DNA from 2 places in the Jeotgalibacillus haloalkalitolerans genome. Region 1 is predicted to be linked to the other one. Evidence: predicted binding sites of a transcription regulator. Region 1 holds the regulator's gene; the other holds the start of a gene.
What was found. The regulator NrdR, encoded in region 1, represses ribonucleotide reductase genes. The targets are predictions, from matches to a motif close to AACACNATATATNGTGTT.
Positions count from the first base shown of each region.

Region 2: a site for NrdR is predicted at 3,574-3,591, ahead of UFB30_RS07835 (vitamin B12-dependent ribonucleotide reductase). Genes of this name have one in related genera too.

Region 1 is NZ_JAXQNN010000002.1:833,881-840,112, reverse strand. Features, by position in the region: gene coaE (dephospho-CoA kinase) at 1-492, shown strand, start outside; gene UFB30_RS09310 (glyceraldehyde-3-phosphate dehydrogenase) at 757-1,794, shown strand; gene speD (adenosylmethionine decarboxylase) at 2,339-2,719, shown strand; gene UFB30_RS09300 (hypothetical protein) at 2,811-3,194, shown strand; gene nrdR (transcriptional regulator NrdR) at 3,266-3,727, shown strand; gene UFB30_RS09290 (replication initiation and membrane attachment family protein) at 3,783-5,147, shown strand; gene dnaI (primosomal protein DnaI) at 5,147-6,085, shown strand.
Region 2 is NZ_JAXQNN010000002.1:573,040-579,271, forward strand. Features, by position in the region: gene UFB30_RS07825 (DUF1385 domain-containing protein) at 1-442, shown strand, start outside; gene UFB30_RS07830 (SA1362 family protein) at 478-858, shown strand; gene UFB30_RS07835 (vitamin B12-dependent ribonucleotide reductase) at 934-3,477, opposite strand; gene UFB30_RS07840 (rhodanese-like domain-containing protein) at 3,868-4,248, shown strand; gene gcvPB (aminomethyl-transferring glycine dehydrogenase subunit GcvPB) at 4,311-5,786, opposite strand; gene gcvPA (aminomethyl-transferring glycine dehydrogenase subunit GcvPA) at 5,779-6,232, opposite strand, start outside.

The DNA.
Region 1 (6,232 bases):
AAAGTAGTCGAACCCGGAGAAGAAGCATACAAGAAAATCAAGGAAACGTTCGGGGATGCAGTATTCACAGAAGACGGTCAGCTGGACAGGCCGAAATTAGGTGAAATCATTTTTAATGATGAACAGAAACGGAAGCAGCTGAATGAAATCGTCCATCCGGCTGTCCGTGCAGATATGCTTGCTCAAAAAGACCAGGCTTTTACTGAAGGAAAACAGACCGTATTTCTGGATATTCCATTACTGTTTGAAAGCAAACTTCAGTGGATGGTAGAAAAGGTGCTGGTTGTATATGCACCGGAAGCAGTTCAAAAAGAACGTCTGATGAAGCGGAATGACTTCAGCGAAAAAGAAGCTGCATCAAGAATCGCTTCACAAATCCCGGTCGAACAAAAACGTGAACAGGCAGATGCAGTAATCGACAACAGCGGAACTATTGAACAATCCATTGAACAGCTACACCAATTGATTAAAGATTGGAAACTGACACCTTGAATAATAAAGTTCTATATTCAAAAAGAGTATCACCTTATAAGTTAAAAGGGGTGATACTCTTTTTGTTTAGAAACCGGTCATGCGGAGCCTGGTCTGCTACCCGGAAAGCATCTGCCTGGAGCGGAAATTAACTGGATTAGTCAGGCGAACTCTTATAAAAGATCTTATAAAAAAATTGTCATTATGTATTTGCAAACGCTTTTAATATGTTATACTAATGCTAGTTAATTTGAAAATAAGTATAACATTATTAGGGGGATCCTCATGAACAAGACGAACATTGCAATCAACGGGTTTGGCCGAATCGGCCGTATGGTGTTTAGAAAAGCGGTTATGGAAGATACACTTAATATTGTAGCAATCAATGCGAGCTACCCGCCTGAAACACTGGCTCACCTGATTAAATATGACTCTACTCATGGCGCATTTGCTGCAGAAGTAATTGCGAAAGAGGATGCGTTAATTGTAAATGGTAAAGAAATTAAGCTTGTAAGTGACAGGGATCCTGCGAACCTGCCGTGGGCTTCTATGAACATTGATATTGTCATCGAAGCGACAGGTAAATTTAATGCGCGCGATAAAGCGGCACTTCATCTGGATGCAGGTGCGAAAAAGGTCGTACTCACAGCACCTGGTAAACAGGAAGATGTAATGATTGTAATGGGCGTTAACGAAAAGGACCTGAATGTCCATGAGCATGACGTGATTTCAAATGCTTCATGTACAACAAACTGCCTGGCACCGGTTGCTAAAATTCTTGATCAGGAATTTGGCATTGAAAATGGATTAATGACAACTGTGCACGCATATACAAATGACCAGAAAAACATTGATAACCCGCATAAAGACCTGCGCAGAGCACGTTCATGCGGACAATCAATTATTCCAACTTCAACAGGTGCTGCCAAAGCGTTAGGTAAAGTTTTGCCTAACCTTCAGGGTAAACTGCACGGTATGGCACTTCGTGTACCAACGCCAAACGTATCACTTGTGGACCTTGTTGTTGATGTGAAACGGGAAGTAACAGTTGAAGAAGTAAATAATGCCTTCAGAAGAGCGGCAGAAAACGAAATGAACGGAATTGTGTCATACACTACAGAACCACTTGTATCAATCGACTTTAATACAAACCCGAACTCAGCAATCGTTGACGGCCTTTCTACAATGGTCATGGGTGCAACAAAAGTTAAAGTACTTGCATGGTACGACAATGAGTGGGGTTACTCATGCCGTGTTGTAGATCTTGTTCAGCACCTTGCAAAACAGATGGAACAATCACAGAGAGAAGTAACTGCTTCATAATTCAAAGACGTAAATACATTATGAGACCAGGACATTATGTCTTGGTCTTTTTAAATCGTTGCACTACACTTCAGGCGGACGCTTTCCGGACGGAGGTTGCTGAGCCTCCTCGGCGAGAGCGCCTGCGGGGTCTCAGCTTCCCTCTAATCGTCCCGGAGTCGCCGCCTTACGCTCAGTTACACACTAGGAAATTCTCTATAAAGTTGGGAGACAGAGTAATAAAGCACTGTTGTTTTAACTTCTTTAAATTTGCAATTAGGGTGACCGGAGCAGAAGGCGGCGGAAAGGGACAGGTCAGACCATACGGCGAAGCCGGAGGGGCTCACCGCCCGGCCTTAATAACAAAGCAGAAATATCTCTAAATAAAAACAAATCATTGCAAAATCATTCAAAAAACCTTATACTGATTTTCGTGATCTTATTCCGGTTCACACAACATAACTTCTGCTTAAAGGGTTAGGACCTCATTGGACTAACTTTCCCCCGTGGCAGTAGGGTCTGATTAACCGGGTAAGTTCAAATTTTCAGTAAGGGGGAACGATCAATGGAAACAATGGGTCGTCATGTAATAGCGGAATTATGGGGCTGTGACTTTGAAAAGTTGAACAGCATGGAATTAATTGAACAAACATTCGTAGATGCTGCACTGAAATCAGGTGCTGAAGTTAGAGAAGTTGCATTTCATAAATTTGCGCCGCAGGGTGTAAGTGGAGTCGTGATCATTTCAGAATCACACTTAACGATTCACAGCTTCCCTGAACACGGCTATGCGAGTATAGATGTATACACATGTGGAGATCTTGATCCAAATGTTGCGGCGAATCATATCGCTGAATCACTTGGTGCTGAGACTCGTGAAACGATTGAAGTGCCGCGTGGTATGGGACCTGTTAAAGTACCACAATCAACTGTTCACGCAGGTTAATATGACAAAAGAGGTGCATTTTCGCATCTCTTTTTTTATTTTCTATGTAATCTGATAAACTAAAGGTATAGACACTTGAGGAGGAATCACGTTGGCCAAGTTAAAAGGAGTTTTTAAAAGGTTCAGCCAGGAATGTGAAACGGCAGATAAGCATCAGGAAAAAGAGCTTGAAACAAGATATTATAAAGTATCATTCGACAAAGTATATGATGAAGTGAAAAGATATTTTTCGGGTGACGGGTATGAAATCTCATCAGAATCAAAAGATCATGGGGAAATTATGATCACCCGCACTAAGAGTCCTAAAATGTTTTTAATTGCAACCGTTGTCAGTACAAGACCGATGCATACAGCACTCGATTTGAAAGCGTCTACTGACCAGATGGTTGTCGGCGGAGCTTACCCGAAATTAAAAGAAGAAATTGCAACGTGCTATCAGGCACTTGCAAAAGAAATGAGGGAGGCTGAAAAGTAAGAGGAATCCTTGTGATTTCGGCTTTTTTTCAGTATCATTAGAGGAAATAGATTCGATGTGGAGCTGGTGAAATGAAATGTCCATCCTGCCATGAAAACGCAACAAGAGTGATCGATTCCAGACAAGTCGATGATGGAAAGTCGATCCGGCGAAGAAGAGAATGTGAAGATTGTCAGTATCGCTTTACAACCTTTGAAAAAGTTGAAGAGATTCCGCTGATTGTGGTAAAAAGAGACGGAATCCGCGAACAGTTCAGCAGAGACAAAATTCTGCGGGGCTTGATTAAAGCTTGTGAAAAGCGGCCTGTCCCATTTGAGAAGCTTGAACAGATTGCATCTGATATTGAAAGAGAGCTTCGCAGTCAGGGGATTTCAGAAATTCCTTCAGTCGATATTGGAGAAATGGTGATGGATAGACTTTCATCAGTAGATGAGGTTGCTTATGTAAGATTTGCGTCTGTTTACCGGGAATTTAAAGACTTAAATGTTTTCATAGAGGAAATGAAAGAACTGTTGAATAAAGAAAGAAAATAGAGAGCAGTCAGCTGCTCTTTTTTTGTAGATTTGGAAAGATGAAAGGTCTGAGTTTATGACGAGTTTATGGAAAGAAATACAGCCCTCAGATGAATATAAAGTTCAGCTGAATGGACAGTTAAGTGAACATGACAGAGAGCTGGTGTCATTTTTGTACCAGCCTCTTCTTGGAGCAGATGCGATCAGCCTTTATCACTTATTATGGCTTGAAGTTGAGCGCTATCAGCTGGAGGGAGAGCCGCGCACACATAAAACGTTAATGGATCTTATGTCAGTGCCGCTTGAACGTATTTTTCAGGCAAGAATCAGACTTGAAGGAATGGGTCTGCTGAAAACTTATCTGAAGACAGGTGACAAAAAATCATATGCTTATCAGGTTCAGCCGCCACTCAGTGCCAAGGCATTTTTTGAGGATCCGATGCTCAGCGTTTTTTTATACAGGCAGATTGGTGCAAGCCAGTTCCAGAGACTGAAAAAAAGGTTTACGGTTTCATATGATAACCTTCAGTCATATGAGGAAGTTACCCGCTCATTTCAGGACGTTTTTTACTCAGATGCAAATATTGCTCCTCATATGCCGGAGAAAGTGGAGGATGGCAAATCACTCACTTTTAAGGGTGAAAGCAGAGGGGTGGCTGCTGATTTTAAGGCGTTTGATTTCCATGCGCTATATGCAGGGTTATCAGAAGCAATGGTGCCCAGAAAAACACTGACTTATGATGTGAAGCAGCTGATTGTCAAACTGTCACTGCTATACGGATTATCGGAGCAGGAAATGAAAAGTCCAATCCTCTCTTCAGTAACAGAGGAAGATAAGATTGATACTGCCGCCCTGAGGAAAGCATGCCGTGATTCTTTCCAGCTCAAAACCAATTCAGCGTTACCTGCTTTAAAGCATTTTGCTGAACAGACGCAGGCGGCTCAAAAGCTCCCTGATTCAGAAGATCAGACACTTCAGTATCTGAAAAAGAGCTCACCTGTACAGGTGCTGATTGATGCCTCAAAAGGTGTCAAGCCTTCAAATGCAGAGCTTGAGCTGATCGATCATCTGATCCATGAAAAAAAGCTGCCTGATGAAGTGATCAATGTGTTAATTCAGTTTGTTCTTCTGCGGACAAACATGAAGCTGACAAAAGGCTTTACAGAGCAGATTGCTTCACAATGGGTAAGGATCGGCATTAAAACAGCTGAAGAAGCGATGGCTGAAGCGAAGAAAGAACATAAGAATTATTTGACGTGGAAAAAGTCGGGCGGAAGCAAGTCTTCAAGAAAAGAAAAAACGATACGGAAAGAAAAGCTTCCTGACTGGTTTACCTCTGCAGATGATACAGAGGAAGCAGAGGACCCTGAATTTCTTAAGGAACGTGAACGATATTTAAAAGAACGTGAATTGAAAAAGCGCAAGGCAGGTGAAGAGTAATGGATCCGATCAACCGGACAATCAGGCGTATTTCGGGGTCAAACGATTTTCAACGAAGATATGAAATGATGAAAAAAGAAATTGCGGCAAATGCTGAAATACAAAACTTTCTGCAAGCGAACGCTCAGCTATTGGCACCAAATGCCGCTGATCAGGGCATGATCAAATTATATGAATTTATGACCCGTTCAAGAAAATGTGCAGACTGTCCAAGCCTGGCAGAATGTAAAAACACGATGAAAGGCTATGAACCGAAGCTGATCATTCAAAATGGCTATATCGATATGCAATATGCCCCGTGCCCAAGACAGATCGCAGCACAGGAGCAGCGCAATACTGAAAAGCTGGTGCAGAGTATGTATGTCCCGAAGGATGTCTTAAATGCAACTTTTGATCAGGTTGATGTTGATAACCCGACAAGAATGAAAGCTTTGCAAATGGCTGAAGACATTGTCAGTCAGCTTGTCTCAGATCCTGAGCATTATAAAGGTCTATACTTATACGGTAAATTTGGTGTTGGGAAAAGCTACTTGCTGGGGGCAATCGCCAACGAGCTGAAAAAACAGAATAAAGCAAGTTTTATTCTTTATTTCCCGGAATTTCTGAAGGAAATGAAACAGTCCCTTGGAGATCAGTCATTCGCAGGAAAAGTGGATGCGGTGAAAAAATCATCGATTCTGATGCTGGACGATATTGGAGCAGAATCGCTTTCAAGCTGGGCGCGTGACGAGGTGCTTGGTACCATTCTGCAGTACCGGATGGCAGAAGGCCTTCCAACTTTTTTCAGTTCAAATTTCGATTATAACGGACTTGAACACCACCTGACCTATTCACAGCGTGGTGAGGAAGAACCGATCAAAGCTGCAAGAATTATGGAGAGAATTAAGTTTTTATCAATCCCTGTTGAGATGAAGGGGAAGAATAAGCGGAATGCTTAACGGAATTCTGTGCGTTGAGATTGTTGCTTACAATATACTAAAGTCATTAATGTATTAAGCACAGCGTGACTCGAAGTGGAAGGCGGTGACTCCGGGACGATTAGCGGGACAGCTGAGATCCCGCAGGCGAAGCCTGGCCCGGCGACC
Region 2 (6,232 bases), 260 kb from region 1:
TAAAAGAGTGTTTCAATATCACGGGGCTGAGCATAAAGTAATCAACGCTTATGAGAACAACTTACCGTTAACTGTGGAAAATGTGCAGTCCCAATCAAGACTTCATTACCGCTGTGGTTCAAGTTTTATTTTGTTCACTGTTATTGTCGGGATGTTTGTTTATTTGCTGGTACCGACTGAACCTTTAACCGCACGGATCTTAAACCGGATTGCGCTGATACCTGTTGTACTTGGTATTTCCTTTGAGGTACTTCAGATCACTAACAAGGTTCGTGATATCCCTGTATTGAAATTCCTTGGTTACCCGGGGCTCTGGCTTCAGTTACTGACAACAAAAGAACCGAAAGATGACCAGGTCGAAGTAGCGATCGCTTCATTCAATAAGATGCTTGAAATGGAAGAAGAGGCTGAAAAAGGTTTAAAAAAAGCTGCACTTGTCTAAACTAATAAAAAGGTTTGCTGCGGGAGGTGGCTGCATTGAATGTTAAAAATATCGTTTTCTATGCCGTTATTGGTCTTGGAGCGCTTGGATTAATATCAATGATTTTATTTGAACCCGGTTCACTGCTCAGAACGATCCTGACTTACGCACTGCTCGCCGCTGCGATTTATGGTATTTACCGCTTTGTGATTTCACGCAGAGGCAATAGTCAGGAAAACAATGCATATAAGAAAGCTGTCCGTCAGTCTAAAAAGAAATATCAGCCTGCTAAACAGGCAAAATCTTCAAAGGTCAGAAAGATTCAGCCCGCTCAAAGAAAACCGGCCAAAAAAGCCAGTGCAGCCAGATTGAATGGGCCGAAGCTGACTGTGATTGAAGGCAAAAAAGGTAAAAAGAAAAAGCGCATGACACTTTAAGCACCTGAGCAATCAGGTGTTTTTATTTTTAACAACAATTTAGGCCCGGACATTGTCCGGGCCTAAATCAATACATTACAATCCGCATTTCAACTGTGCGTTACAGTTTGTACATGTGTTACAGCCGCCGATCTCCTTAACTGTTCCTTTACGGCAGACAGGGCATGTATTCCCTATTTCTGAACCGATTGTGACGTTTGTTGAGCGCAGATCCTGAATCGTATCAATCAACACAACATTCTGCTTTTCTCTCGGCTTTTCTTCTTTGTTTTCCTCAGCCTTTAATGTCAGCACCTGGCTGTCACGGCTTCCGTCAACATATACTGTTCCGCCTTTTGCTCCACCACGGTACAGTCTCTCATATACGCTTTCAACCTGTTCAACTGAATAGCCTTTTGGCGCATTTACAGTTTTGGAAATTGAACTGTCAATCCATCTCTGAATGACACACTGGGTATCAGCATGTGCTTCAGGTGCAAGCTCCATTGCTGTTACGAAGAATGAAGGCAGCTCATCTTCTTCAGTTTTATTATTCAATTCAAGATATTCTTTAACAATATCCGCTTTTACTTCAATAAATTTACCAAGGCGGCCACTTCTGTAATATGTGTAAGAGAAGTAAGGTTCAAGACCGGTTGCAACACCAACCATTGTACCCGTACTGCCTGTTGGCGCGACAGTCAGTAAGTGTGAATTACGGATGCCGCTTTCAAGAATCGCCTGTCTTACATGTTCAGGCATTTTTTTCATATAGCCTGAATGAATAAATGCTTCTCTCAGACGCTTCGTCTCTTCCTCTGTTTCACCTTCAAGGAACGGGAATGAACCACGCTCTTTTGACAGTTCAACTGACGTTTCATAAGCAGTTACTGCGATTGTTTCAAATATTTGATCTACTAATTGATTTCCCTCTTCTGAACCGTATTCTTTTTCACAATAAATCAGAAGATCTGCAAGACCCATTACACCAAGACCTACACGACGCTCCCCAAGCGCCTGTTTCTTATTCTCTTCAAGAAAATAAGGTGTAGCATCAATGACGTTGTCCTGCATTCTTACACCTGTTGCAACTGTTTCTCTCAGCTTGTCAAAACGCACTGTTTTGTTTTTCTTATCTGCAAACTCTGCAAGGTTAACAGCAGCAAGGTTACAGACGGAAAATGGTGCAAGTGGTTGTTCTCCACACGGATTTGTAGCTACAACCTGCTGGCCGTATGCTTTTGCATTTGTCATGTCGTTCGCATTATCAATAAAGAAAATGCCTGGCTCTGCAGAATAAGTTGCACAGATATTGATCAGGTTCCAAAGCTCTTTTGCCTTGATTGTGCGATATGTTCTGACTTTATTGCCCTGTGCTTCCCACTTCCGCACATCCCCGATTTCATGCCACTCTGAATTATAACGGGCCATTTCTTCTTTAGAGTACGCTTCTACATGCGGGAATCTCAGTGCATAGTCCTGATCCTCATCCACAGCTTTCATAAAGTCATCCGTCAGACAGACAGAAATATTTGCACCAGTCAGGAATTCCGGGTTGTGAACGGAGTAGTTACCGCCTTCTGCAAGTTTCTGCTTCGCGTCATCAATAATTTCCTGATTAAATCCACCATAGCCTTCAATACTTTCGTAGTTGACTATGCTTTGGTACATCGCAGCTTCCTGCTCAGTCAGCGGCGTGAACTTAAGCTTTTCCTGTGCAATTTTCTTAATAAAGTCGTCGTTTGTTGTTTCAAGCAGGAATCTCAAAATTCTTGGATTCTGCATTTTAGAAATAATAAATTCAATAATATCGGGGTGCCAATCTGAGAGCATAATCATTTGTGCACCACGTCTTGAACCACCCTGTTCAACAAGATGAGTCAGCTTTGCAATATCATCAAGCCATGATACAGAACCTGATGATTTACCATTTACACCTCTTGCAAGCGTATTTCTTGGTCTCAGTGTAGAACCGTTTGTTCCAACGCCGCCGCCGCGGCTCATGATCTCCATGACCTGCTTACGGTGATCTGATATACCTTCTCTTGAGTCCTGTATAAACGGCATTACGTAACAGTTGAAGAACGTCACATCCGTTTTTGCACCTGCTCCGTATAATACGCGGCCGGCCGGTACAAATCGCATACTTGAAAGTTCCTGATAAAATTTTTCAGTCCATTCTTTCTGCAAATCAGCTGTTTTTTCGACAGATGCAAGGCCTGTGGCATTTCTGCGTGCAATCTGCTCATAGTAAACTTCAAGCGGCTTTTCGATGACATCAAGTGATCTCACAACAATGCCTGATTCAATTTCTTTTGGTGTATCCAGTGAATTTTTGAACTCATCTTCCACCTGTACTGAAGCGACACCTTTTTCCCAGTCAATTTCTTTGATAAAGCCAAGACCGCGTGCCGGAAATTTGGGATCTTCCCTGATCGTCAATACGACAAAATCCCCTTCACTTAATGTTTTCTTTTCAGTGTCCTTGAACGCATAACGGTCGAGCATAACAAGCCTTGATACACCTTTATGCGTCAAAGTCATGTCTTCTGTGATCGGATGAACCACCTCGAACGACTGAATGTCCTCATTTAGTTTTTCTTTATTTAATGCTGGCGCTGAAGCTGATACCTGGGCCACTTCCATTTCCCCTTTCGACATATATCTTTAATAAACAGCACGTTAAGAACTTAACTACTGTATGTATTACCAATAATATAAACCCTCAAACCAAAAAACACAACATATTGTGTTCGGGTTTTTTAAACCCATACAATATATAGTTTTTTGTGTCAATTACAAAATCTTTGTCAAATCCAATAAACAGAGAAAAACAGACAAATGGTTAGAGAATTTAAGAAAACATATTGGAAATTTGTCATTTTGAAATGATTTCATACTTGTTCTTTTTCATCAAGTAATGTCCATGAACTTGTCAAAAACTGCTCACAAAACTGATAATTTTCTTTGAACTTATGAGAGCCGGCTACTATAATAAAGAATAGTGTGAGATAGAAAGGGGTTAAAAACTTGGAGTCATTATATGTACTGATCATTGTGCTTGCTGCAATCATTCTTTATTCAGTTTTCACTTACTTCAGACAGAAAAAAATTCTGAAGACATTAACTGAAGAAGAATTCAAGGCAGGTTACCGTAAAGCACAGCTGATCGATGTCCGTGAGCAGAAAGAATATGACGGGGGTCATATTTTAGGAGCAAGAAATATTCCATTGTCACAATTGAAAATGCGACTTGGCGAAATCCGCGCTGATAAGCCGGTTTATATTTACTGCCAGAATGGAATGAGAAGCGGCCGTGCAGCACAGCTGTTACACAAAAAAGGCGTAAAAGACCTTTATCAGCTGCAGGGTGGATTTAAAAAGTGGACAGGTAAAATTAAGCGTAAATAAGCATACAGTGTTTACTCGAAAAGAGAAAGGCCTCCTGATCAGATCAGGAGGCTCTTCTTATTTTAAACTTCTACCGGTTCTTTTTTCATATATCTGAGAACCGGCTTACGTGCTGCCTGTGTCTCATCAAGACGGCTGATTACAGTCGTATGCGGTGCTTCCTGAACAATTTCAGGGTTTTCTTCCGCTTCTTTTGCAATCTGGATCATGGCTTCAATAAATGAATCAAGTGTTTCTTTTGATTCAGTTTCAGTCGGCTCAATCATCATACATTCCTCAACGTTAATCGGGAAATAGATAGTTGGCGGATGGAACCCGAAGTCAAGCAGTCTCTTTGCAATATCCAGCGTACGGACACCAAGCTTTTTCTGACGCTTTCCACTGATAACGAATTCGTGCTTACAATGTCTGTCATAAGGCAGATCAAAATACTCAGCCAGTCTTCTCATCATATAGTTTGCATTAATGACCGCATTTTCACTTACTGCCTTTAACCCATCAGGACCCATCGTTCTGATATACGTATATGCACGTACGTTGATGCCGAAGTTACCGTAGTAAGGTTTTACACGGCCGATTGAATCCGGGCGGTTATAGTCAAATGTATAGCCTTCTTCAGTTTTAACAAGGACAGGCTTTGGCAGGTATGGAATCAAATCCTTTTTCACGCCAACCGGACCTGAGCCTGGACCACCACCGCCGTGAGGACCGGTGAATGTTTTATGAAGATTTAAGTGAACAACATCAAAGCCCATATCTCCAGGACGTGCTTTAGCAAGAACAGCATTCAGGTTTGCACCATCATAATACAGCTTTCCGCCGGCATCATGAATGATAGAAGCCATTTCAAGAATATCTTCTTCGAAAAGACCGAGTGTATTCGGATTCGTCAGCATCAGTGCAGCTGTCTGATCATCCACTACCCTCTTTAAGTCTTCAAGGTCAACAAGACCGTTTTCATTTGACTTAACTGTGACCGTTTCAAAGCCTGCAACTGTCGCAGAAGCCGGATTCGTCCCGTGTGCAGAGTCCGGTACAATGACTTTTGTACGGTTAAAATCACCATTTGCCTCGTGGAAAGCTCTGATCATCATCAGGCCGGTCCACTCTCCGTGTGCACCTGCAGCAGGCTGAAGTGTCACTTCATCCATACCGGTAATCTCTACAAGATGCTCCTGCAGGTCATACATCATTTCCATTGCGCCCTGTACTGTACTTTCATCCTGAAGCGGGTGAATATGGGCAAACCCTGCATAACGCGCAACCGCTTCATTTACTTTCGGGTTATATTTCATTGTACAGCTGCCAAGCGGGTAAAATCCTGAATCTACACCGTGATTACGCTTAGACAGTGCTGTATAATGACGCATAATATCAAGTTCTGATACTTCCGGCAGCTCAGGTGCTTCCTTTCGCGCAAAACCCTCAGGCAGCAGTCCCTCAATGTTTGATTCCGGCACATCAAGCTCAGGCAGGCTGTAACCGATTCTTCCTTCACGTGACAATTCAAAAATTAGCGGCTGGTTTTCATTACGCATATTGTTTCAGCTCCTCTGCCAATTGATCAATTTCTTCTTTAGTTCTCTGTTCCGTCACTGCAATGAGCATCTGATTCTGACGGTTGTCAAAGTCTCTTCCAAGATCATATCCGCCAATGATGTTTTTCTCCATCAGGGCTTTATTGACTTCTGATACCGGCTGTTTAAGCTCCACAACAAATTCATTGAATGTATATCCACCGTTTACAACGCTCAAGCCGGCTGCCTGAAGCTGCTTCTTTGCGTATGCAGCTTTCTGCAGGTTCTGGTGTGCAATTTCTTTAATCCCCTGCTTGCCGAGAGCTGTCATCGTAACAGAGGAAGCTAATGCATTCAGGGCCTGGTTAGAACAGATATTTGAAGTTGCTTTGTCTCTTCTGATATGCTGCTCGCGTGCCTGAAGTGTCAATACATATCCGCGCTGACCTTCTTCATCATTTGTTTCA